Regions from separate parts of the Paenibacillus protaetiae genome, predicted to be linked through region 2. Evidence: predicted binding sites of a transcription regulator. Region 2 holds the regulator's gene; the other holds the start of a gene.

Region 1 (11,698 bases), 1.5 Mb from region 2:
GCAGTTACGCCAAGCAAAATAAAGAGCATAAAGTGACTGATCCATCGTCCGTAACGTTCGCCAAACAGCACTTTGTTCAAATCCTCATATGATTTGGCTTTAATTTCACTGGAGAGCAGCATCATCTTCATGCCCAGCCAAACAAACATCACGGTGGCGACTGCAATCATCGCCGTCCCCCAGTAGCCAAACCGGGTAAAAAACTGAATAATTTCCTGGCCCGTAGCAAAACCGGCGCCAACCACCGTACCAATATAGGTGGCTGCAATTTGAAGCACCTTACCTGTTCGTCCCAGCATAGCGAGCCCGTCCTTCCTTCAAGCTTTCATTTAAGCATATGAAAGCAGTTGGACGGGCATGACAGGTTGTTGAAGCAGGAACATGCCATTAATCGGAAAGCAGTTTCAACGAGACGACGGCGCCGGCTTCCGGATCCAGATCAAGCAGCAGACTTGCGCCTTTAGCTTCGTAGGTTAAACGGTAAGCAGTCTGGGAAGAAGGCTTGCCCAGCGTTTGAATGGCGGCTTCCGGCGTTGAACCGATTTGAAGTTCGCCGATGCCGCTCGGAATGAGGCTGCTATGAATTTCAATAAATTGAACGTGCTGCTCGCTGCTGACGCCAACAGAATATCCCTCATATTCGTAAACGGTAACCGTTTTGTCGCCGTCCGGGAGGTCGTAGCTGTCCGAAGGGTTCCCGAAACGCTCCTTCAAGCTGCCGAAGAATTCCCCGATGGCTATATTCATAAGGGCGGGCTTGTCCTTATTCCAAGCAGAGGCGTCGCTTGCACCGGGATGAAGCTGTTCAGCGGCAGCGCCGCTGACGGGTTCCTGCTCGCCGCTTTTGGGCGTCTGGCCCGGACCTGTTGCATGGACGCCCTTCTCCTCGTTGTGAACATTGGCCAAATACGATTTTTGCGGGCTGTCGGTCACCGGGTATACCTCATGATCGCCTATCATAACGGAGCTTTCAGGAAGATAGCGCGGACTGCTCTGACAGCCGGCTGCCGCCAGCAGCAGGACCGCAGAAGAACCTATGAGCAGATGCTGCAAGGCGATACGTTTCATCTCTTCCTGCCTCCTTAATCATCAGTTAATGCCGTTTCTCATTAAACGTCCAAAGATGGAAAAAGTTTCTTTTTTTGAAGCGATTTGAAAAGGTTAAGCTGCTGTAAAGCGGGTTCTATGATTCCGGTTGCTTATATCGCACGAATTGTGGTACGTTATCGAAAAGGAATTTGTAGTCGAAGGGAATTGGATAACGATGGACATTTTAAAACAAAAAATTATCGAACATGGCGATGTATTGTCAAACGACGTATTGCGTCTGGATGCTTTAATCAACCATCAGGTTGATCCAAAGCTGGTGATGGAGATGGGCAAGGAGTTTGCGCGCATATTTGCCGGAGAACAGATTACAAAAGTTATTACGATTGAATCGTCCGGTATCCCTGCTGCTTTCGCAACGGCTTTGCAGCTGGAGGTGCCGATGGTGTTCGCCCGCCGCAAAAAAACGCTCATTGCCGATCCGGATGCTTATTGCGAGCGTGTGCCTTCCTTCACGAAAGGCATCGTAACCGATATTATGGTGTCCAAAGAGTATCTGTCCCCGAATGACCGGCTGTTATTTATTGATGACATTATTGCCAATGGAGATGCTGCGCGGGGGCTGGTGAAAATTATCGAGCGTTCGGGCGCGCATCTGGTCGGGCTTGGCGTTGTGGTAGAGAAAACATTCCAATCCGGAGGGAAATCGCTGCGTGAGCAAGGCGTTCGGCTGGAGCCGCTCGTTCGGATTTCTTCCTTGAGCAACGGCGAAATTACATTTGAGTAACAAGTACCAATTAGAAATTCCTTTTCCCGTATGCCGTTTTCGCTTATAATGTAGAAGTGACGAGGGGAGGCAGAAAAAATGATGGAGAACATGTCAAACGATTTTATGAATACGAAACTGTCCGACGCCAAAGTTCACTTTGAACGCGCGCTCGACTGTAAGCATACGGAATTTGACGATCTGTATCCGTACATGATTGAACATCCGCAATTTTTCTGGTATAAACGTTATGTGGCCTGGTCGGAGCTTCTTACGATTGTGAAGCTATGCAATGAATTGGATATGGAATGGCGTTCCGAATTTACCGAACGTCAGGCGGAATACATTGACAAACGCGTTATGTCATCGCGCGTGCTGGATGAATGGTACGAAACCGAAACCAACGATTCCAAAGAACATGTTGGTTAACTCGCATTCTATATAAGACCCCGTTTAGCCGCCCTGGCTAAAGCAGGGGTTTTTCTTTTACATAACCCGCTTCAATATGCATTGGGGCTAAGCCTAAGGAGGAATCGCAATGATTACAGAGGAAGAGCTGGACGGCTATCGTCAAAGCGGCGAAACGGTCCGTGTTATCCGTGATGAGATGGAAGTCAATGATGTATACGGCATTATCGTGGCTTGGGATGAGGAGTCCGTTGTCATCCGGAAGCCAAGCCGGCGTGTCGTCAAGCTGAGCAGGGGCTACCGCTACGTTCCGGCCGGTCAATAAACCAAGCAGCCAATAGCGGAAGCTCCGGGTTTTGTTCCGACAAACGACCTGTGCGCTTCCGCTTGCCGCTTCTCTATCGCAAAGCCCAAAAAGAGCCGCCCTCTAAGCAGCTGAAAACCTGCGTTGAGGACGGCTCTTTTGGTTTAGGATGCGGTCGAGAGGACTCGAACCTCCACGGGGGGTTAGCCCACACGGACCTGAACCGTGCGCGTCTGCCAATTCCGCCACGACCGCATAAACAATAAACTGACATTTATTAATATAGCACCGGGGTGGACAAGCAGTCAAGCTTTCATTTTGCGACTTGCTGCGAGCGCTCAAGAAAATAATGGCATAATTTTAGGCGGATGCACAAACACTGTAAAGGCGGCTTTGCCGCGATACGGAAAGAGGAAGGTGCCATATATGAAGCAGGGTACATTACGCCATAAAGGGCAGAAGCGAGAAGGGTTCAAGCAAGCGGCTCGCCTGATCGCGGCTGCGGCGGCTGTGTTGATGCTGGGCTGCGGCGGACAAGCCTATGCAGCACAACCAAACGAACCGCAGGCCAAACGGCAGGTGGCGATCGTAATCGATGACTTCGGCAACCGGATGGACGGAACGGAAGAAATGCTGAAGCTCCCGGTCAAAATTACGGCGGCCATTATGCCTTTTATGCCCACGACGAAAGAGGATGCGGAGCTGGCCTACCGGCTTGGCCACGATGTCATTGTTCATATGCCGATGGAGCCTAACAAAGGGCTTAAATCCTGGCTTGGCCCCGGTGCGATTACAGCCGATCTGAGCGATGCCGAAATTCGCAGCCGGGTGGAAAATGCGATCGATAACGTGCCGCATGCGATTGGGATGAACAACCACATGGGCTCCAAAATCACCGCCGATGAGCGGATTATGCGCATCATACTGACCGTATGCAAGGAAAGAGGGCTGTATTTTTTGGACAGCCGCACCACTTGGAAAACGGTCATTCCGAAAGTAGCCGGGGAGATAGGCGTACCGCTCGTATCCAATGAGCTGTTTCTGGATGATATTTATTCGGAGCAGCATATTTTTAAACAAGTCGGCCTGCTGAAGAAACATCTGGAATCCCATTCCAGCTGCATTATAATCGGGCATGTCGGCGTTCCCGGCAAAAAAACAGCCGGGGTACTGAAACAGTCGATCCCCGGCATGATGAATTATGTTAACTTTGTCAAAGCATCCAGCATGCTGCCGGCTTCACCGGGTCAGCCATTTGTATTGCCGGATGCCTGAAGCAATGGCAGCGGCAATACGATTCTGCTGAAGCGGATCGGTCAGCATATGGCGATCCGCTTCATTGCTGAGAAAACCCATTTCCACAATAACGGCTGGCTGCTGAACGCGCCGCAGCAGGTAGAAAGGTTTGCCCTCCCGCGGCAGTGTGCGGGATTGCTGCTGGCGGTTCAGCGCATCCTGAATGCAAAATGCGAGCAGGGCGCTTTCGCCGCTGCTTTGGTGCAAGACCAGCGGCCCGCGTTCCGAGCGGTCTTTAGTCCAGTTCACATGAAGGCTGACGAGCAGCTCGGTCGGAATTTCCTCCGTCAGCTGACGCCGCTGGGACAGATCTTTACGGTGACGCGATGAAGAGGCATGCCAGCGGTTATCGTCGCTTAACGCATAATCGCCCGTCCGGTTCAGGACGGTAATGATACCTTGGCTGCGTAATAACAGATACAGTTTTTTGGCAATGACGAGGTTTATGTCTTTTTCTAAAATCGTGCCTGTTAATGTTCCGCTGTCAATTCCTCCATGGCCGGCGTCAATAAGCACAACCGCAGAAGGCAAATGAAGCTGCAGTCTTTCTCTGCTGTCAGCTCCATTATTGTGTCCGCTTCCCTGCACCTCGCTGCTGCCCGCTGTTCCGCTTTCCGGAGTAGCGGCTGCAGCCTTGCTTGGCGCGGTGCCAAAGGTAAACAGCAGGCATAACGCCATCAAGGCGTTTGCCATTGGTTGATATCGCATTTTGGTTCCTCCGCCATGATGAAGTCAATGGTTGTAGCGTGGCTTTTCGGAGGCAAACTCATACATGTTTACGGCAAGCGGCTTCGGGGAATGCTCTAAATAAACAAAAAGCTGCCGTCAGAGATTCCGCGCCTCGAGCGCGGGCGCCTCTGCCGGCAGAGAAAAAAGGCGGTGAAAATAATGGCAGGCGAAAACGAATATATCAAATATTTGACCCAACGGTTCGTCACCTATATGGACACGCCGCGCGTGGAGCGCAAGCAAACGAAAGTGCAGGAGAAAGCCGAACGCGAGCATTGGGTGACAAGATGGTTTGGCGTCGGGGCATACGGCGTCGTGTTATGGTGGAGAAGGCAAGTTCACCGTCAAAGGTAGAAGCCGCCTAGTTCATGGAGCAGCTGAAGCGGAATATAACGCTTGCTGCCGTCTGCTTCCGCTGCTTCAAGAGCGGCATACACCGTTTGATTGGCCCACTGCTGATATCCTGTAACCGCCCACACATAGCGGTATGCCTGATCGAAGCTTTCGGATGTATAAATAAGCTGTTTATGCTCCTTTAACAACATCTTCAGCTTGTCTTCCCCGGTATCGGGCAATGGTTGGCCGAGCAGCCAGGGCAGTGTGTAATAAGGGTTAAAAGAAGAATTCGCCGCTGAATCGGTTATATCGGCCAGCCCGATAGCCGGGAGTTGAAATAACAATTCGCTCCAGCGCTGCTGTTCTTCGCTTTGTGCTGCCGCCCAGGTTTGGCTGTCTACCGGCAGCCCTTCTCCGCTAAAAGCATCCGCATATTTCCCGTCCAGCTTCCAAGCCGCCATTAAAGGATGAACATAGATTTGATCCTGAACAGCCGCAGATGAAGGAATAAGTTCAAGGCGCTTTAGCGCCAGCTCAAGCATTGAAGCATCAAATGGGGGACGGCCAAGCCCATATTCGCCTAATTGGTATTGCTGTACATTATTGTTGGCAACCGCATTGACGACCAGGTAACCGACGCTGCCGTTGTCCTTCCGGACAATAACCAGCCAGCCATGCGTGCCTGGCCCGAGCGGATTAATGGAATAAGACGCGTTCTTCCAGCTTGCAAATTCAGGCTGCTTGGCGATGGCGGCGATCCATTCTTTGGCCGATTGCTCCACCTCGGTAGGGATGCTGCCTGTATTGTCCGGCGCGGCGTAAGTTGTCCAATTGAAGGGAGCGCTTACCGTTCCGAGCAGCAGCAACAACAACATTACCGTAAACCGGTATCGCTTCGAAAGGCTCATTCGACTTAACCTCCTGTCTCTATAAATCGCTGTAATGGGCATATCCGGTCTAAAAAACGGGAAGCAGCGCTTGTCCGCTTCTCCGCTGTTGTCTCATTGTAGCAATTCGTCAGAAAGAATACTGTTGCAACCTGTCAGGCACGAAGCGAAGCTTCGGGTTCTATTTTTGCCGTATCGGTGCGAATCGCGTCTCATTCCGTCTGATCGCCTCTTTATTCGATGCCTTCCAAATGAAAGATGCCGCAATTAATGGCGGATGCCGTCACGCGCGGCTCGTATTGCCAGCGGATTTCCGCCACGCGCTGATCATATTGCTCTTGAATGGCGTCTTTTCGCTCGCCTTCGGCATGCTTCAGCAGCGGTTCGTAATAAGAGTCAACCTGCGACAGCTCTTCGGCGAGCCTTGCCGATGCGCTTTCCGCCCAGCTGTAATCGTAATCCCTCAGCTTGCGCTCCAATGTCTGTTCAATTATGCTTAACGCTTTGCCGAAGGATAAGCCGTTTTTCGTCACATAAATATTGGCGGGCAAGCGGGGGTAAGCTTCAGTTCCAGCAGCCGGTCATGAAACCGCTCCATCAGCCGGCCTGTCGCCAGTGATACGCCAAACGAGTGAATCTCCTCGCGTTTGCGGTCGCAAGCGAATTCGACGCGTATATTAACGCCAAGCCATGCCGTATAAGGCGTTGATTGCAGCGGGAACTGCTGCCGTCTATCCGGTTCCTGAAACAAATAGACGTAGCTGCCTTGGGATCTGGCCGCGCCAAACAGCTGCTCCAACTTGCGCGAGCCGAAATAAACGTCCTCACGCGGAACCCGCGAATGCTGGAGAGCCGACGGGTTCAAGAAACCAAACGATCGGGATAATGCCGATTCGGCAGCGGCGTCAGCAGTGCCGGATTCCGCTTGCTTTTGCTGCCCTTGCTGCTCCTGAACCGCATCATATTTAGCTTTATCCGTCACGAACAAAAAAGTCATCGTTTCCGGTTCGGCGCCGGTCCGGTCGACAAAACCCCAATAATACGGCCGGTTGGTCAGCTCGCGGTCCGCTTGCGGCGACAGCTTCGCCACCAAGTGATGCGGGGATTTCTCAAGCACTTGGCAGCCAGTTGCATCTAAATAACGCTGCACGAATTTGTGTACCTGCTTCTCGTTCACGGCTGCACCTCCACCGTTTGTCCCAAACCGTCGAAAGCGCGGAACGTGGATGGATTAAGCACGCCGCTGTGGCTTTCTTCTTCCCGGAGCCGGGAGGAGATTGATGAGCCAAGCTGACTGATTTTCTCGCGCAATTCATTGTTGTCGCCGGCTTCCAGCATCGCTCTGGCAAGCCGCTGCTCAATGGATTCGTCTCCGTGCTCCAGCTTCTCCAGAATATGATCCAGCTCGCCGATCACCAGCTCAAACAGATTAATTTTCTCATGCAGCAAATGGACGATATGCTCCTCGATCGTGCCGAGCGTGCACAGGTTGTAAATTTTGACGTCTTCCGTCTGGCCCAGCCGGTGTACGCGTCCGATCCGCTGCTCTACCCGCATCGGATTCCATGGCAGATCGAAGTTGATCATATGGTGGCAAAATTGCAGGTTAATGCCTTCGCCGCCGGCTTCCGTTGCGATCAGCACCTGGGCGCGGCCGCGGAACAGATCCATCATCCAGTCCTTTTTGCCTCGGTTCATGCCCCCCCGGTAAGGCACGGCGATCATGCCTTTCTCCCGGAAAAAGTTAAGCAAATATTCCTGTGTCGCCCGGTATTCCGTAAATATGATCACCTTCTCGTCCATCTGCTGAATAAGCTCCATCGTTTTTTCCGCTTTCGTATTCGCTTGTATTTGGCGGATAAACTCGACCAGCTCCCATATACGCGGACGGAGCGGAGAGTCTTCGGCGGTCTTTTTGAACAGATTGACCAGCGTCAGGAATACGGCATCCCTGCTGCTGCACACCTCCCGCTGCAGCGTTACCAGCGACAGCATGCTCGTCAGATCGCCGCCGCTTTCGTCGAACCGCTCCCGGACAAACCCGGTCACCGCGTTATATAACGCCTGCTCCTCAGGCGACAGGGTAAGCGGGATGTTTTTGACAAAGCGCCTTGTAAAATGAATATCCCCATCACCCCGTCGGTTGCGGATCATAATGCCGGACAAAGCTTCCTGCAGCTGGTCTTCGTTTTTGGGCAGCCGTTTGTCAACGACGAAATTGGCGGCAAAATCGCTTTGTCCGCCCAGTTGTCCCGGCTTCAGCAGCGTAATAAGGTTGTACAGCTCGTCCAGATCGTTTTGCATCGGCGTCGCGGTCAGCAGCAAACAATATTTTTTGCGCAGCTGACAGGCAAACTGGTAGTTGGTCGTTTTTTTGTTTTTCAGCTTATGCGCTTCATCAATAATAATGAGATCATAATCGGTGCCTAACACGATATCGCGATGAGGATCCCGTTTGGCCGTGTCGATGGACGCAACAACGATGTCATTTTGCCAGGTATATTCTTTTTTCTGGGCGATGGCGGGTATGCCGAACTTCTGGTTCAGCTCGCGCACCCATTGCAGCACAAGCGATGCCGGAACCAAAATGAGCGCGCGGCGAACGAGGCCGCGGACCATATATTCTTTCAGCACGAGTCCGGCTTCAATCGTTTTGCCCAGGCCGACCTCGTCCGCGAGTATCGCCCTGCCGCCCATTTCGTGAACCACTTTGCGAGCGGTATTGATTTGATGCGGCATCGGTTCGATGGCAGGAAGCAGGCGAAGGGATTGCAGCTGGTCAAAGCTTTCAATCAGCTTGGCTTGTTCCGCTTCTACCGACAGCTGGTACAAGCTCCAATCGTCCCACGGGCCATTTTTGGCAACACGGTTTTGCAGCTCTTCGAACCAGCCACGGTCGCATTGCAAATCCACGAGCGGATGGAGCTTTTTCTGGACAAAAGATGTGCCTTGCGGAGGCGTTGCTGAGTTAGTCATGGATGAGCGCTCCTTTCAATGCTGTAAAATGACTCGAATTTCAATTGGTCTAGTATGTGCGTCTTTTCCCAGTTTTACTAAGAAAGAGATGAAATAAACCTGCTGTGGCATCCCGGCTGTCCGCGAACCCGAACAGCTCGTTCCGCCTGGCGCAGATTTAAATGGATAAAAGCGGAAAAAGAAGGATGAAAATCAATATGCAGTATAATATAATAAGATGAAGACACAATATATTGATTAAAATGGATGGCCAAGTCGAAGTTCGGGAGGTAGCATGGGATGGAGAAACGGACGAGTGCAGGCAGAACGAAACTGGCAGGTTTAAGTGAAAAAATATTTTTGGACCGGTATGCCTTAAAGCAGCAAGGTGCGAAACAGGTGGCTCCGGGCGACGTCGTGCTTGTAACGACCAAAGAGGATTCGAAATTCCCGGCCAAAGAGGTTGGCGAAATTGCGGCAATAAACGGGCGGACGGCAGAGGTGCGGCTGCGAAGCGGCGAAACGGTCCAGGCGGAAGTGGAGCGGCTTAGCGTAACGGCCGAGCAGTCGCCCGAGCAGATGTGGGACCGGCTGGCGGCGACGATGGCGGAAGTGGAGCCGGACGCGGAGAAGAAGGCGCTATGGCGGGAGAAGTTCCGTTATGCGCTGGAAGACTGGAAGCTGGTACCAGGCGGACGTATTGCAGCAGGTGCAGGCGCTGGCGAGGAACTGACACTGTTCAACTGTTACGTTATTCCTTCGCCGCTAGACAGCCGCGGCGGCATTATGCAGACGTTAAGCGAAATGACGGAAATTATGTCGCGCGGCGGCGGCGTGGGCATTAACTTGTCCAGCTTGCGCCCGCGCCGGGCGAACGTCGTAGGCGTCAACGGCAAATCCAGCGGAGCGGTGTCATGGGGCGGCTTGTTCAGTTATGCGACCGGTCTGATCGAGCAGGGGGGCAGCCGCCGCGGCGCTTTAATGCTTATGCTGAACGATTGGCATCCGGATGTGCTGGAGTTTATTACAGTGAAGCAAACGATGGGTCAGGTGACCAATGCGAATCTGTCGATTTGTGTCAGCAACGGTTTTATGCAAGCGGTGAAGGGTGATCTGGATTGGGAGCTGGTGTTCCCGGATACAACCGATCCGGAGTATGACGAGCTGTGGCGAGGCGATTTGCAAGACTGGCGGAGCAGAGGGAAGCCGGTTATCCCGTACAAAAAGCTGAAGGCACGAGACATTTGGCATCAGATTATCGAATCGGCATGGAAATCGGCCGAGCCGGGCGTCGTATTTATGGAGCGCTACAATGAGCTGTCGAACAGCTGGTATTTTAACCCGATTATCAGCACGAACCCGTGCGGCGAGCAAGGACTGCCGGCGTGGGGGGTGTGCAATTTGTCCGCAATCAATTTATCGCGGTTTTACGATGAGGCTGCACATGATGTGGACTGGAGCGAGCTGGCGACGATTACGCGTTATGCCGTGCGTTTCCTCGACAATGTGATTGACGCGACGCCGTACCATTTTGAGCAAAATGAACAAAACCAGAAGCGCGAGCGGCGGATCGGGCTTGGTTCGATGGGCCTTGCGGAGCTGATGATCAAGCTGGGCATCCGGTACGGCAGCCCGGAATCGCTTGATTTTCTGGACCGGCTGTACCGCTTTATTGCGCGTGAGGCCTATCTGGCTTCGGCGGATATTGCGGCGGAGAAAGGTTCTTTTCTCGCGTTCGACGAAGCAAAGTTTGTGCAAAGCGGCTTTATGAAGCAGATGATCGGACAGTTCCCGGAAGTAGGGGAAGCGATCGGCCGCAGCGGTATGCGGAACGTGACGGTGCTGACACAAGCGCCGACCGGAAGCACGGGTACGATGGTCGGCACATCGACAGGCATCGAGCCGTATTTTGCGTTTGAATATTACCGCCAGAGCCGGCTTGGCTTCGACAAGCAGCTGGTGCCGATTGCGCAGCAATGGCAGGATGCCCATCCTGGCGAAGAGCTGCCGGATTATTTTGTGTCGGCAATGGAGCTGTCGGCGAAGGACCATATCCGCGTGCAGGCGGCAATCCAGCGCTGGGTGGACAGTTCGATCTCGAAGACGGCTAACGCGCCGCATGATTTCACTGTAGAGGAAACGAAGGAGCTGTATGAGCTTGCTTTTGATCTGGGCTGCAAAGGCGTCACGATCTACCGCGACGGCAGCCGGGATGTGCAGGTGCTTTCGACCGCGAAGGAGGAAGCGCAATCGGCCGATGCCGTCACGAGCGGAGGCGGCGAAGCCGGAGCTGCGGTTGCGATATCCAGAGCCGGTGCGAGCAGCAGGCGTGACGAAGCTGGGGCTGCAGGGGCGCGCAGCGCGGGCGCGGGCGTAGATGGCACAGTACCGGGAAGCGGCGGAACGGGAGCTAGCGCGGTCATCGAAACCGCAGCTGCAAATACTGCAGCAGGAGCGGGCAGCGGTGCAGCCTTGGCTTATGCGGGCATTGGCGCTAGCGGCCAGGTGCTGGACAAGGAATATAGACGCCGGCCGCAGGTGCTGCGGGGAGCGACCTATAAGCTGAACACCCCGTTCGGAATGGCATACATTACGATCAACGATATTGACGGGACGCCGGGAGAAATATTCCTTAACGTAGGCAAAGCCGGATCGGACGTATTCGCTATGGCGGAAGCACTGGGCCGGGTATGCTCGCTGTTTCTGCGATACGGCAATCACGGCAGCAAAGTTAAGCTGCTGGTGAAACATTTGAAGGGCATAGGCGGAACCGGCGCAATTGGTTTCGGTGCAAATCGCGTCGAATCGATTGCCGATGCAGTAGCCAAAGCACTGGAGATGCATATGGAAGCCGGGCCTTCTCCGGAAGCAGCCGCCTTCGACGCATCCGCGGCAAAAGTTGTAGCGGCTACCGCCGAAGCGGCAGCTGCCGTGCATTTGAAGGAAGGCGATGAGCTAAGTTATCAGCAT
Region 2 (11,698 bases):
TGGCATGAACTGTTTAAATGATCCGAATCCCCCGCCCGGCTGCCCTCCGCCTGCCGGACCAGAAGCAATGGATGGGCCTTCAGCTGCCGCAGAGTCCCCCGCCCCTCCCGCTCCGGCCGGTTCAGGCTGACCGGAAAACATCGGTTTAAATAAGTTTGTTGCCATGGAACCAAACGAATTGAGCGCTCCGATTCCCCCTATCAAGGAATCCAGTATTCCCGACACTTGAACTTCCGGTGTCTTGGAACGGTTGGACAAACTTATTCTCCCGCAATGTCGGGATTCAGCAAGACTCAGCTTATGATCATGAATCGCTTTAACCGTTCCGACATAGCAGTTCCCATCGCCTAATACCACGCAAACAGGCTGCCCGATCAGACGATTAGCTTCTTTGACCGCATGTAATCTTCCTTTAGGCTCTCTTTTTTTAGGAGCTTTCCTGGATGCCATGGGATCCCTCTTTTCACAGTTTGTACGCACTTAAATGAAGAAGAAAGGCAATATAAACAGTGATGCTATGATTGCAAATGAACAAAAGAAACAACCGCCGCCGTAACCGCCGCCAAAACCTCCATCGTAACCGCCGTAGCCTCTGTAGCCGCCGCCATAATAACCGGACAGTTTGGCTTTATGGCTGGAGCGAGCTTGTTTAGTGGAATACTTACCGTTCCGAACGGACGACAAAGATAAAGGCTTTTTGTCAAAAACACAGTTCTCAAACATTAACTTCCCGTCTCTTACCCCCTTTATTGTTCCGATAAAATGCCTTCCGTCATGCGTGAACGCACTAACCCTCCGTCCGATGTACGGATAAACCGTCTTACGGCAAACCGGATAAACTTCCTGCATACTTCATTCCTCCTAACCTGCTATATGCTAGACTATGAAACTATCGGCGATAAGGTTTGTATGATTGTCTAAGCCATAACATGAAAATAATTGCGGGAGCTCCCAAAAAACAGCGAAGAATGGGTGCAGTCATGAAGGAGGTGGTGCATAACATATCGGAAGAGGTGAGGAAGAGTTGGATTACCATACATTGTTGGCCCGGCTCGGTGAAGGAAGCGCACATCCGGGAGGTTTCCAAGCGACAAAACGATTCATCAGACAAATCGGCTTTCCGCGCGGCACCAAAGTCCTGGAGGCAGGATGCGGAACGGGGCGGACAGCCTGTTATTTAGCCAGCTTAGGCTGCAAGGTGACAGCCATAGACCGGAACGAACATATGATTCAAAAAGCGGTGCATCGTGCGAAGCAAAACGGAGCACGCGTACGTTTCCTGCAAGCGGATGCCGCTTCCATGCCTTTTCCGGATGAGACGTTTGATGTTATTTTTACGGAATCGGTTACGGCCTTTACGCAAGGAAACTCCGCTATACGCGAATACTTGCGAGTGTTGAAGCCAAAGGGCGTCCTGTACGACCGCGAGCTGGCATTTGCCAAACCATTAACCACGGCGCAAAAGAAGGAGCTACAGTCTTTTTACGGGCTACATCATCTGCGAACCGTCCCGGCATGGTTAAGGCTGATGCGAAAATCAGGGTTTCACCAATGCTCCGCGTCCAGATTTTCAAAGCTGAAAAAAACGGCCAATGACAACGATCCATTCCGGGTGATCGACCACGAGCTGTTTGCAAAACCAGATGCAGTAGCCATGATGATGAACAATGAACGCCTGATGAGCAAATACTCCCGTGTGATGGGCAGCGTTGTCATTACGGCTCGGAAAACCTGATCATAATATATAAAGCTGTTATTAAAACAAAAAACACCTTCAAAAGAACTCCCTCTCATTTCACGATGCAGAAGGAGCGTGTTCTTTTGAAGGTGTTTTGATATGCGCTCTCGCGCATTAATTGACTCTATGCCCATAAAGTTATCGGCCTTTTACTCCTCTCGAACGCCATTTCCCCATCGGATCGCCCAATTCTCCATCTCCTTAAGCGCTGCTTGAAAGTCCCTCCCTTTATCCGTCAAGGAATATTCGACGGTCACAGGTACGGTTGGAAACACTTCGCGATGAACGATACCATTGCTTTCCAATTGCCGTAGCACATTCGTCAATGACTGCGTTCGCACGACAGCAACATCCCGCAGCAATTGCTGGAATCTTCGTGGTCCTTTGTGCAGTTCAGCCATAACAAGAAAGGACCATTTTGCACCCAATATTTCCAGGACCGAGCAAATGTGAGAATATCCCGATTCATTAGGGTGCTTTTCCTCAGCCGGGAGCTGCTGTTCATTCGTTAAATTATCCATATAGCCACCTCTACTTACTAATTTGTAAGTTAGTCTGTTTTTTTGGATTACATCCATTTCATTTGCTCTCTTACATAAATAAAGCATCTTAAATATAATGCAATCAATAGACCTGAAGGGATTTGATAATTGGATGAAAACAAATGCATTTGCGATCTATATTCTCGCTATTGGTGTGTTCTTTACCGCTACATCCGAATTAGTGGTATCAGGAATTTTACCTCTAATCGCCAAAGATGTAAATATTACCTTAGCCGTTGCCGGCCAGCTTATTACCGCCTATTCCTTGTCCTTTGCAGTAGCCACTCCGCTACTCATCGTGCTGACAAGCCGCGCAAACCGGAAGCTAGTGCTCGTTGGTTCGCTTGTATTTTTTATCGCTGGAAGTGCATTATCCGCGTATAGCCCAAACCTCGAGACGTTATTGGCTGCGCGTGTAGTGCTTGGAGCAAGCTCAGGCATGTTCCTCGTTGTTTCATTAGGCATTGCCGCAAAACTCGTGCCAGCCGATAAACTTGGCCGTTCTATCGGAACTATTATTTTAGGCTTCAGCAGCTCGATGGTACTGGGCGTGCCGCTTGGCATCGCCATAGCCGACTGGTGGAATTGGCGGGTTATCTTCATCCTGTTAGGTGCACTTAGCGTCCTAGCCGGTGTAGCCATTGTACGCCTCTTGCCTGATGTGGAAGGCGATGATCCGGTTCCAATCTCGCGTCAATTGAAACAAGCGGGCCATGCGGTTATTCTTTTTGCCTTATTCATTTCATTGTTTCGTGAAGGAGGAAACTCTGTTTTTTTAACCTACATCTCGCCTTATATGCAGCAATTGCTAGGCTTCGAAACAGCGGATATTGCTTTCATGATGCTCGCTCTCGGCGTAATTGGCGCTTTTGCCTCCCGGCTAGGAGGCAGCATAGTGGACCGCTGGGGAGCTTCACGCGCGCTGGGCGTTTTCATCTCCATTCATCTGCTGGCTTTAGCCCTTCTGCCTTTCCTATCATTCTCTACCCCGCTCGCGGTCGGGCTGATCGTCATCATGTTTATCGCGTTATTCGCTTCCGGTCCAGCCGTACAGAGCTATATGATTCAGCAGGCGCCTAAATCGGCCAACTTCGTTCTAAGCTTGAACACCTCTGTCATCCATCTGGGCATTGCAGGCGGTGCGGGTGCAGGCGGATATTTGGTGAGCGGAACAGCTACACTGCAGTACCATCCTTGGCTTGCTGCCGGGCTTGTTGCACTCGGTTTAATAGCCGCGCAAATCAGCTTTGCGCTGGGCCGGAAGAACGTCAGAAATACCGAGTAACCGATGCGGGTATGGGCAGCCTTCAGGGATGTTACGTCCTGATTCATACAAAAAAATCCCCGGAACCTTAATCGGTCCCGAGGATTGTTGGATGGAGCTAGGCGGAATCGAACCGCCGACTGATCGCTGCCAGCGACCTGTTTTCCCCCTAAACTATAGCCCCATATCATTATGTAAATAGTAGTGACAAGAATTAATATATAACATTCTTCCAGCAAATTCAAGCCTTTGTTGTGAGATTTACTGCTATGCTACTATCTTGAATGCAGTCAAGATAATCAAGTAAGCGACAGGAGTCATGATTAGGATGAATATCCCAACCCATAAAGGGATTTCTTTGCTTAACATTCTAAACATGGTGAATTTACGACTGAGTGAATATAAGGCTATAAACAAAACAACGAAACCGGCAGCGGTTCTCACCCAAGACTGATCAATAAAGTGATTGAACAAGCCATATGCAAGAAATAAAATAAAGTAAATGGCGAGAAACCTGATCTGCAGCTTCATCTCTATTCTCCTTTATAAGGGAAGAGGCAGCCTGCTGCCGTTCTTCCCTTCCTTTTCATACAGCTGTCGGTGCCTAGTCGTCCCAGCCGCGCGCGACGATCTTCTTTTTCCTGCGGAACAGCCGCCGCAGTTTCGGTTCCTCCTGCTTTTCCTCCAAAATCCGCTTTATTCCATGAATCAGCAGTCTGGATCTCATGTCGTCGTTGTGGCTGATTTTGCGCATTTCGTTGAAAAAGTCTTTGTCCACGGTTGTCTCATCTTCCTTAATTCCATAATGGTTGTTGCCTTATTCTACTACCGAACATACGTTCTTGTCAAAAAAGAAAGAGCCGCAGCCGGCTCTTTCCGCTTTATTGAACTGAACCGGCTTTGCCAGCTAACCTAATGCCATCCTCAGCTTCTCTCTCGTTTGTCTTAACCGGGTTTCAGCGCCGTCCGGATGAAGCGGATCGCTCCAGGAAAAGCCGTCCCCTTCATAACGGGGGATTACGTGCATGTGATAGTGGCCAAGGTCATTGAACTTGCCGCCGTTCTGGCATATGGTGATACCGTCCGGCCGGAAGATCCGTTTTAGCGCAACGGATAACTTTTGAGATGCATTCATGATGGCATTTGCAGCTTCTGCATCGAGGTCTTCCACATCCCAATAATGTTTTTTTGGCAAAATTAATGTGTGGCCATCGTGAAAAGGAGCAGTGTCGAGCACGCAAGCAATCCATTCGTTGTCGAATACGGTATTTACACCAGGCTCAATGCCGTTTGCGATCCGGCACCCCAAGCAATTCAAATGCTCCAAGCTCTCTTCCCCCATACAGCCCCTCCGTTCTTCTTGCCATTGTATTAGTTTCCGTTCAAGCGCCAACGGAAACAAAATCCTTGCCGCACGAAAAAGCAGCAAGGATTCATTCCGTTTACTTATCGCCTCTGGCCGGTTCTTTGGACAAGAGGCTGTTTAATTCCTTCATAAACATATCGATGTCTTTGAATTGGCGGTATACCGAAGCAAATCGCACATAAGCAACTTCGTCCACCGGGTACAGCTGGCTCATCACAATTTCGCCGATGTCGCGGCTTTCCACTTCGGCGAGAGCCGTCGTGCGGAGCTCTTTCTCAACTTCCGATACGATCACTTCCAGCCGCTCAACCGACACCGGCCGTTTCTCGCATGCGCGGATAAGCCCGCGCAATATTTTGTCGCGGCTGAACTCCTCGCGGCTGCCGTCTTTCTTAATGACGATAAGAGGCGTCTCTTCCACCATTTCAAACGTTGTGAAACGCCGGCTGCATTGCTCGCACTCGCGGCGGCGGCGGATCGATTTGTTTTCGTTAGCGGGGCGGGAATCCAGCACCTTCGTTCCGGCATAATCACAATATGGACATTTCATTGTATCATTCGACCCTCCGTTTTCGTTATGCAGGCATGATGGAAGCCAGCGTTATCACCTGTACAAATCCAAAATCAACTGCCCCTATACATTTCCAGTACTAACCTGTAATGATTTAAAAAATATCGAGCATAATACAGTTACCAACCGCAAGGAGGTGAAAAACAATGGCACAAGGCAGCAGCAACCAACTGGTTGTACCACAAGCTACAGCAGCTCTGGACCAACTGAAATTCGAAGTTGCACAAGAGCTTGGTATTGCAATCCCGCAAGATGGTTACTACGGGAACATTACCACTCGTGATGCAGGTTCCATCGGCGGTAACATTACTCGCCGTCTGGTACAAATCGCAGAGCAATCCCTTGCTGGTAAATAACAGTCGCTATGTATAAAGGATACTTTGGCAGGCCCGTCCTGAAGCGGCGGGGCTGCCAAAGCCCGTTGTTCACCATTGCCAATAATAAAATCAAAGATCCGGATATAAATCCTTGTACTTATTATAATAATAAATAACGCGTTGTACATAATGGCGTGTCTCTCCAAACGGAATTTGATCAGCCGTTTCGAGTTTTCCGTCCCATTCCCCCGAATCAATCCACTTCTTCACATTTCCCGGCCCTGCATTATAAGCAGCTACAGCAGCAATCGAATTATCATTAAACTGCTTGTGCAGCGATTGCAAATACCATGTTCCGACTTGAATGCTGACATCCGGCCTTTCCAATAACATTTCATTCGTTACATTCTGAAACCCTGCCTGCTTTGTAATCCATTCCGCCGTATCCGGCATTAATTGCATCAAACCTAAAGCGCCTTTATGCGACACCTTATTAAGCGAATAATTGGTTTCCGTACGGATAATGGCAGCAACGAGATGAGGTTCCATATGATAAGCTCTGGAGCTGGCGCGAATATCGTCTTGGTATTTGATCGGATACATCCAGCGCCCCATTTCGTCCGAGCTGAAAAAAAGAAAAGCAATAAAACTTAAAACAAGCAGCAGAAATACACGTTTGCGCAATAATACTTTCATGACAGCACCTGGCTTGTCCAGAAAAGCTCCAGCTGGCGCCTGGTATCCTCCAGGCTGCCGCTATTGTCAATGACCCAATCGGCACGGCGCTTTTTCTCTTCGATGTCCATCTGCAGACGGATGCGCCGCTGCGCTTCTTCCTTTGGCATCGCGTTGCGCGCCATCAACCGTTCAAGCTGAAGCTGTTCCGGCACATAGGCAACCATAATGCCGTCATACAACGCCTCTTGCCCCGTCTCATAAAGAAGCGGCACATCGGCCACAGCCAGCCCCCCGGGATTTTGCGCCAAATAACTATGTATACGTTCCTGCATCCGTTTCCGGATAGCCGGGTGAGTAATACTTTCCAGCTTGGCAAGCAGCGCGCGGTCTTGAAATACAATAGATCCGAGCGCTTGCCGGTTTAAGGATCCGTCCTCTTGCAGCACAGCTTGTCCGAATAAGGAGGCGATAGCCTCCAATGCCGGTTCGCCGGGAAGAACGACTTCTCTTGCAACCTGGTCAGCGTCCACCAAATAAGCCCCTTGCTCCACCAGCATGCGGGCAATGGTGCTTTTGCCTGTGGCGATTCCGCCGGTAAGTCCGATCTTCATCCGCATTCACCTCTAGTTCAACAGCTTTAACATTCCAATGATGATGAGCATTATTCCCGGCAGCAGAGACAAAGCCTGCATTCCTTTCCATTTGGAAAAATGAAAGCCGAACCCCATGCCCCCCAGCAAAAAAAACGCGCTGGCAGCCGCAATCGCAAGCGCCGTAATAAACGGCGGCAGCCCAAGCATCGCTGCGCCGAATCCGGCGCCAAAGGCGTCCAGCGACAGCGCAAAACCAAGCATCAGCGCTTCCGATGCGGAGATTGTCCCCGACCGGTCTACGTCTGCAGCCTGCGGCGTCCGTAAAATTTGAATCACAAGGCCAAGCCGCTTCAGCTCAACCATCATGACCAAAACAGGATGTGCCGCACGTTCCGCTGCTCTCGTTTCTACAGGAAGGTCATCTTCCGCATCTTTGCCGCTTTGTTTGCGCCGGATCGACTGAATAAGCGCCCAGCCCCCGATCACAAACAACAGGCAGGCACCGATATCCTTGGCCGCAACCGGCGACAAAAAACCGGAAATATAAGTACCGGCCTGCATCGACAGCCAAATAATAATACCGGAGCAGCATGCAATAATAAACACCGATAGCAGCGGAATACGTATCCGCCTTAACCCGTACGTAATTCCAACGCCAAATCCATCGATACTGACGGCAAAAGCAAGCAGCAGCAGCGAGGTTGTATGCGCCAGCACCGCCATCCCTCCCCCAAAAAGCAAACGTCCCCTTGTCTGAACCGGGCACGTGCCTATTTGCTAACAACACATCATATGCGGGGATGGCCGTCCTGTGCACATCAGCCAAGCCTCCTGGAATCCGGAAGCTTGGCTGATGGAACACCGGAAGGCGTCGTTTTGCGCGTTGCGCTGCTGCCTAATCGGTATTTATCGTCACGTTGCACGTTTGCTTTTATTTGCGGCACGCGCCGCCTTCAGCGGCTGGCAATGCGGGCAAGTATGGGTGCCGCGTCCGCCGACAACAGATTTGTGAATCGGCCGTCCGCAGCTTGGGCAAGGCTCGTCTTTTCGTCCGTAAACGAGCAGTTGATGCTGGAACATCCCCATTTCGCCTTGGCCGTTTACGTAAGATTTAACAGAAGAGCCTCCAGCGGCAACCGCCCGCTCCAGCGTGGCGCGAATCGACTCATGCAGCCGCTCCCACTCCGCCTTGGCCAGCGAATCAGCCGTCCGCTCAGGGTGAATGCCGGCTTGGAACAACGCCTCATCCACATAAATATTGCCAAGCCCCACAATGTATTCCTGATTAAGCAGCAGCGGCTTGATTTTGGAGGTGCGGTGCGCCAGCTTCCCGCGCAGCGCCTCCAGCGTAAATTCAGGCTCCAGCGGCTCGATGCCCAGCTTGTTTAACGGAGGAAGCTCCAGCTCCTCGCCCGGCATAAACAAATGCATCGTGCCAAATTGGCGAACGTCTTTATATCGTAATTCGGTATCGTCGTCAAAATGAAAAATGACATGCGTATGCAGCTCCGCCGGCTCATCGGCGGCGTAAACGCCGTACCTGCCCTCCATCCGCAGATGGGATACAAGCACCAGCCCGTCCAGCAGTATACGCAAAAACTTGCCGCGCCGTTCGACCGATTGAATCGTATGGCCGGCTAACGCATCCGCAAATTGCTCCGGCTCAGCCGGACGCTGAATGATGCGGGGAAGCTTCACCGTTACCGAACGGATGCGTTTTCCTGTGATCAGTTCATTTAAAGTTCGTTTAACCGTTTCAACTTCCGGCAATTCGGGCATATTTCTTCACCTCAACCACCATTATACCCGATTTGTGCCCCAAATGCGTTAATTTGGCGTTATTTGGCCTCATACCAATTCACACCGTAATTGACGTCCGCCCGTAACGGCACGTCCAGTTCGATCGCAGACTCCATCACCTGCGGCACAAGCTGCTTCATCAGCTCCAGCTCTTCCTCCGGCACTTCGAATACCAGTTCGTCATGCACCTGAAGCAGCATGCGGCTTTTCAGCTTGCGTTCTTTCAGTGTCTCGTCCATCCGCACCATCGCCAGCTTAATAATGTCCGCGGCCGTCCCTTGAATCGGCGTATTCATCGCCGTACGCTCGGCAAACGAACGAAGGTTAAAGTTGGAAGCTTTAATATCCGGCAAATAACGGCGGCGCTCCAGCAGCGTGGTCACATAACCGTCCCTGCGGGCTTGCATTTTAATATCTTCCATATATTTCTTCACGCCTTGGAATACGTCAAAATATTGTTCGATAAACTGAGCCGCTTCCTTGCGTGTAATGTTCAGGTTTTGTGACAGCCCGAAATCGCTGATGCCGTATACGATGCCGAAGTTGACGGCCTTCGCCGATCTGCGCATATTGGAGTCTACCTCTTCGGCTGAAACGCCAAACACGTCCATTGCGGTTTTCGTATGAATATCCATATCGCGGATAAAAGCTTCCTTCAGCCGTTCGTCGCCTGAAATATGCGCCAGCACACGCAGCTCGATCTGCGAATAGTCCGCCGCCAGAATGTACCAGCCCGGCTCGGACGGCACAAATGCTTTGCGGATTTTGCGTCCTTCCTCCAGCCGGATCGGAATGTTCTGCAGGTTCGGGAACTGGCTGCTCAGCCGCCCGGTAGCCGCGATCGTCTGGCGGAAATAGGTATGCACCTTGCCCGTTTCGGTCCGAATTTCCTTCAGCAGCCCTTCCACATAAGTAGACTGGAGCTTGGCCAGCTGGCGGAAATGCAAAATAAGCGGCACGATCTCATGATACGGCTCTAGCTTCTCCAGCACATCCGCATCGGTGGAATAGCCGGTTTTGGTTTTTTTAATAACCGGCAGCCCCAGCTTATCAAACAAAATTTCACCAAGCTGCTTAGGCGAATTGATGTTGAATTCGGTGCCAGCCAGCTCATAAATGCGGGACACCGCTTCGGATATGCCCCGCTCCAGCTCGCCGCCCAGCGACTGAAGTTCTCCCTTCGCGACCGCGATGCCTTGCAGCTCCATCGCTGCAAGAACACGGGATAGCGGAAGCTCCAGCTCATAGATAAGCTTGTTCATGCCGGTAGCGTCCAGTTCGGCGCGCTGCAGCTGGACGATGCGGCGGACGGCGTCCGCTTTAACCGCCAAATGCCGGAGCAGCGTCTCTTCATCCGGCACTTTAAACTTGGCGCCTTTGCCGTAAACCGCCTCATCCGCCTGCACAGCGGGAAGCCCGTAACGCGCGGCAACGCCGGAAAGCGTCTGGCTTCCGTCTGTCGGGTCCAGCAAATAAGCAGCCAGCTGGACGTCGAACTTGACGCCGCGCAGCGGAATGCCGCGCCATGCGAGAGCCAGATCGGCTTTATGCGTGTCAAAGCCGTATTTGGGCTTGTTTTCGTCGGCCAGCCAGGCGCGCAGCGGCTCCGCGAACGGCGCTTCCAGCGTGCCGGCTGCCAGCGCATAGACGGCGCCGCCTACCGCGGCGGAGATGCCCAGCATATCGGCCGTATGCGGGTTTTCGCCCGCGGCTTCAATGTATAAGCCATGCTCTTCTTCGCTGGCCAGCGCATCAAGAAGCGCCTTCAGCTGACCGGCATCCTGTTCGCCGGCAATCAGCACCGTGTGCAGCTCGGCAGCCGGCTGCGCGCCTTCCGCTTCCCCTGCTCCGGCGCCGCTTAAATCCAGCCGTTCGAGCAGCGATTTGAATTCCAGCTTGCGGAACGCTTCCGACAGCCGGGCAGCATCATAACCGCTGTAGCGGATGTCCTCTGCAGTTTGCGTAAGCGGCACTTCGCGGAAGATCGTCGCCAGCTTTTTGCTCATCACGGCGTCATCCTTATGCTGCTCCACCTTTTCCTTCATTTTGCCTTTCAGCTCATGGGTATGTTCCAGCACCCCCTCCACTGAGCCGTATTCGTGCAGCAGCTTAAGCGCCGTCTTTTCGCCAACGCCCGGAATGCCCGGAATATTATCCGACGCATCGCCCATAAGCCCTTTCAAATCAATAAACTGCTGCGGCGTAAGGCCGTACCGTTCCGTCATCTCGGCCGGGGAATAACGCTCTACTTCACTTACGCCTTTGCGGGTTACCGCAACCGTAACCTTCGGAGATACAAGCTGAAGCATATCCTTGTCGCCGGTTACGACAAGCGCGTCCACGCCCTGCTCGTCGGCCAGACGCGTCAGCGTGCCGATAATATCGTCCGCCTCGTAGCCGGACAGTTCGAACTGCGCAATGCCAAACGATTGCAGCAGCTCCTTCATGACCGGGAACTGCTCCGACAGCTCCGGCGGCGTCTTGGCACGCCCGCCTTTGTATTCGCTGTAGCCTTCATGCCGGAACGTGATTTTGCTTGCATCAAACGCGACAAGCACATGGGTCGGCTTCTCCTCCTCAAGCAGCTTCAGGAGCATCGTTGTGAAGCCGTAAACAGCATTGGTATGTAAACCCGAAGAATTGGTGAGCGGCGGCATCGCATAAAACGCACGGTTGGCGATACTGTTGCCGTCGATCAATATCCATTTATCCATTTATTTGGGGCACCTCGCCTCTTTTGCATACTAACGCTATCATACCATAAAGGAGCATGCCATTTCTTGGCGGGCAGCGGCGATTGGCAGACCGGGATTGCAACGCCATGCAAAG

What was found. The regulator NrdR, encoded in region 2, represses ribonucleotide reductase genes. The targets are predictions, from matches to a motif close to AACACNATATATNGTGTT.
Region 1: ET464_RS02020 (adenosylcobalamin-dependent ribonucleoside-diphosphate reductase) is a predicted target of NrdR. The motif match lies at 8,972-8,989, and genes of this name have one in related genera.

The regions. Positions count from the first base shown of each region.
Region 1 covers NZ_CP035492.1:467,008-478,705, forward strand. The annotation lists gene ET464_RS01960 (YkvI family membrane protein) at 1-299, opposite strand, end outside; gene ET464_RS01965 (hypothetical protein) at 388-1,068, opposite strand; gene ET464_RS01970 (xanthine phosphoribosyltransferase) at 1,265-1,834, shown strand; gene ET464_RS01975 (hypothetical protein) at 1,916-2,242, shown strand; gene ET464_RS01980 (hypothetical protein) at 2,352-2,546, shown strand; tRNA gene ET464_RS01985 (tRNA-Leu) at 2,696-2,780, opposite strand; gene ET464_RS01990 (divergent polysaccharide deacetylase family protein) at 3,042-3,800, shown strand; gene ET464_RS01995 (N-acetylmuramoyl-L-alanine amidase family protein) at 3,765-4,529, opposite strand; gene ET464_RS02000 (YqzE family protein) at 4,710-4,904, shown strand; gene ET464_RS02005 (hypothetical protein) at 4,895-5,794, opposite strand; gene ET464_RS20665 (YqhG family protein) at 6,007-6,324, opposite strand; gene ET464_RS02010 (YqhG family protein) at 6,303-6,950, opposite strand; gene ET464_RS02015 (DEAD/DEAH box helicase) at 6,947-8,749, opposite strand; gene ET464_RS02020 (adenosylcobalamin-dependent ribonucleoside-diphosphate reductase) at 9,029-11,698, shown strand, end outside.
Region 2 covers NZ_CP035492.1:1,985,255-1,996,952, forward strand. The annotation lists gene ET464_RS09170 (hypothetical protein) at 1-450, opposite strand, end outside; gene ET464_RS09175 (LSm family protein) at 481-849, opposite strand; gene ET464_RS09180 (class I SAM-dependent methyltransferase) at 1,025-1,735, shown strand; gene ET464_RS09185 (winged helix-turn-helix transcriptional regulator) at 1,888-2,259, opposite strand; gene ET464_RS09190 (MFS transporter) at 2,393-3,565, shown strand; tRNA gene ET464_RS09195 (tRNA-Ala) at 3,658-3,728, opposite strand; gene ET464_RS09200 (hypothetical protein) at 3,812-4,075, opposite strand; gene ET464_RS19800 (hypothetical protein) at 4,149-4,322, opposite strand; gene ET464_RS09205 (HIT family protein) at 4,452-4,886, opposite strand; gene nrdR (transcriptional regulator NrdR) at 4,987-5,460, opposite strand; gene ET464_RS09215 (alpha/beta-type small acid-soluble spore protein) at 5,628-5,837, shown strand; gene ET464_RS09220 (lytic transglycosylase domain-containing protein) at 5,928-6,494, opposite strand; gene coaE (dephospho-CoA kinase) at 6,491-7,087, opposite strand; gene ytaF (sporulation membrane protein YtaF) at 7,100-7,786, opposite strand; gene mutM (DNA-formamidopyrimidine glycosylase) at 7,982-8,848, opposite strand; gene polA (DNA polymerase I) at 8,908-11,583, opposite strand.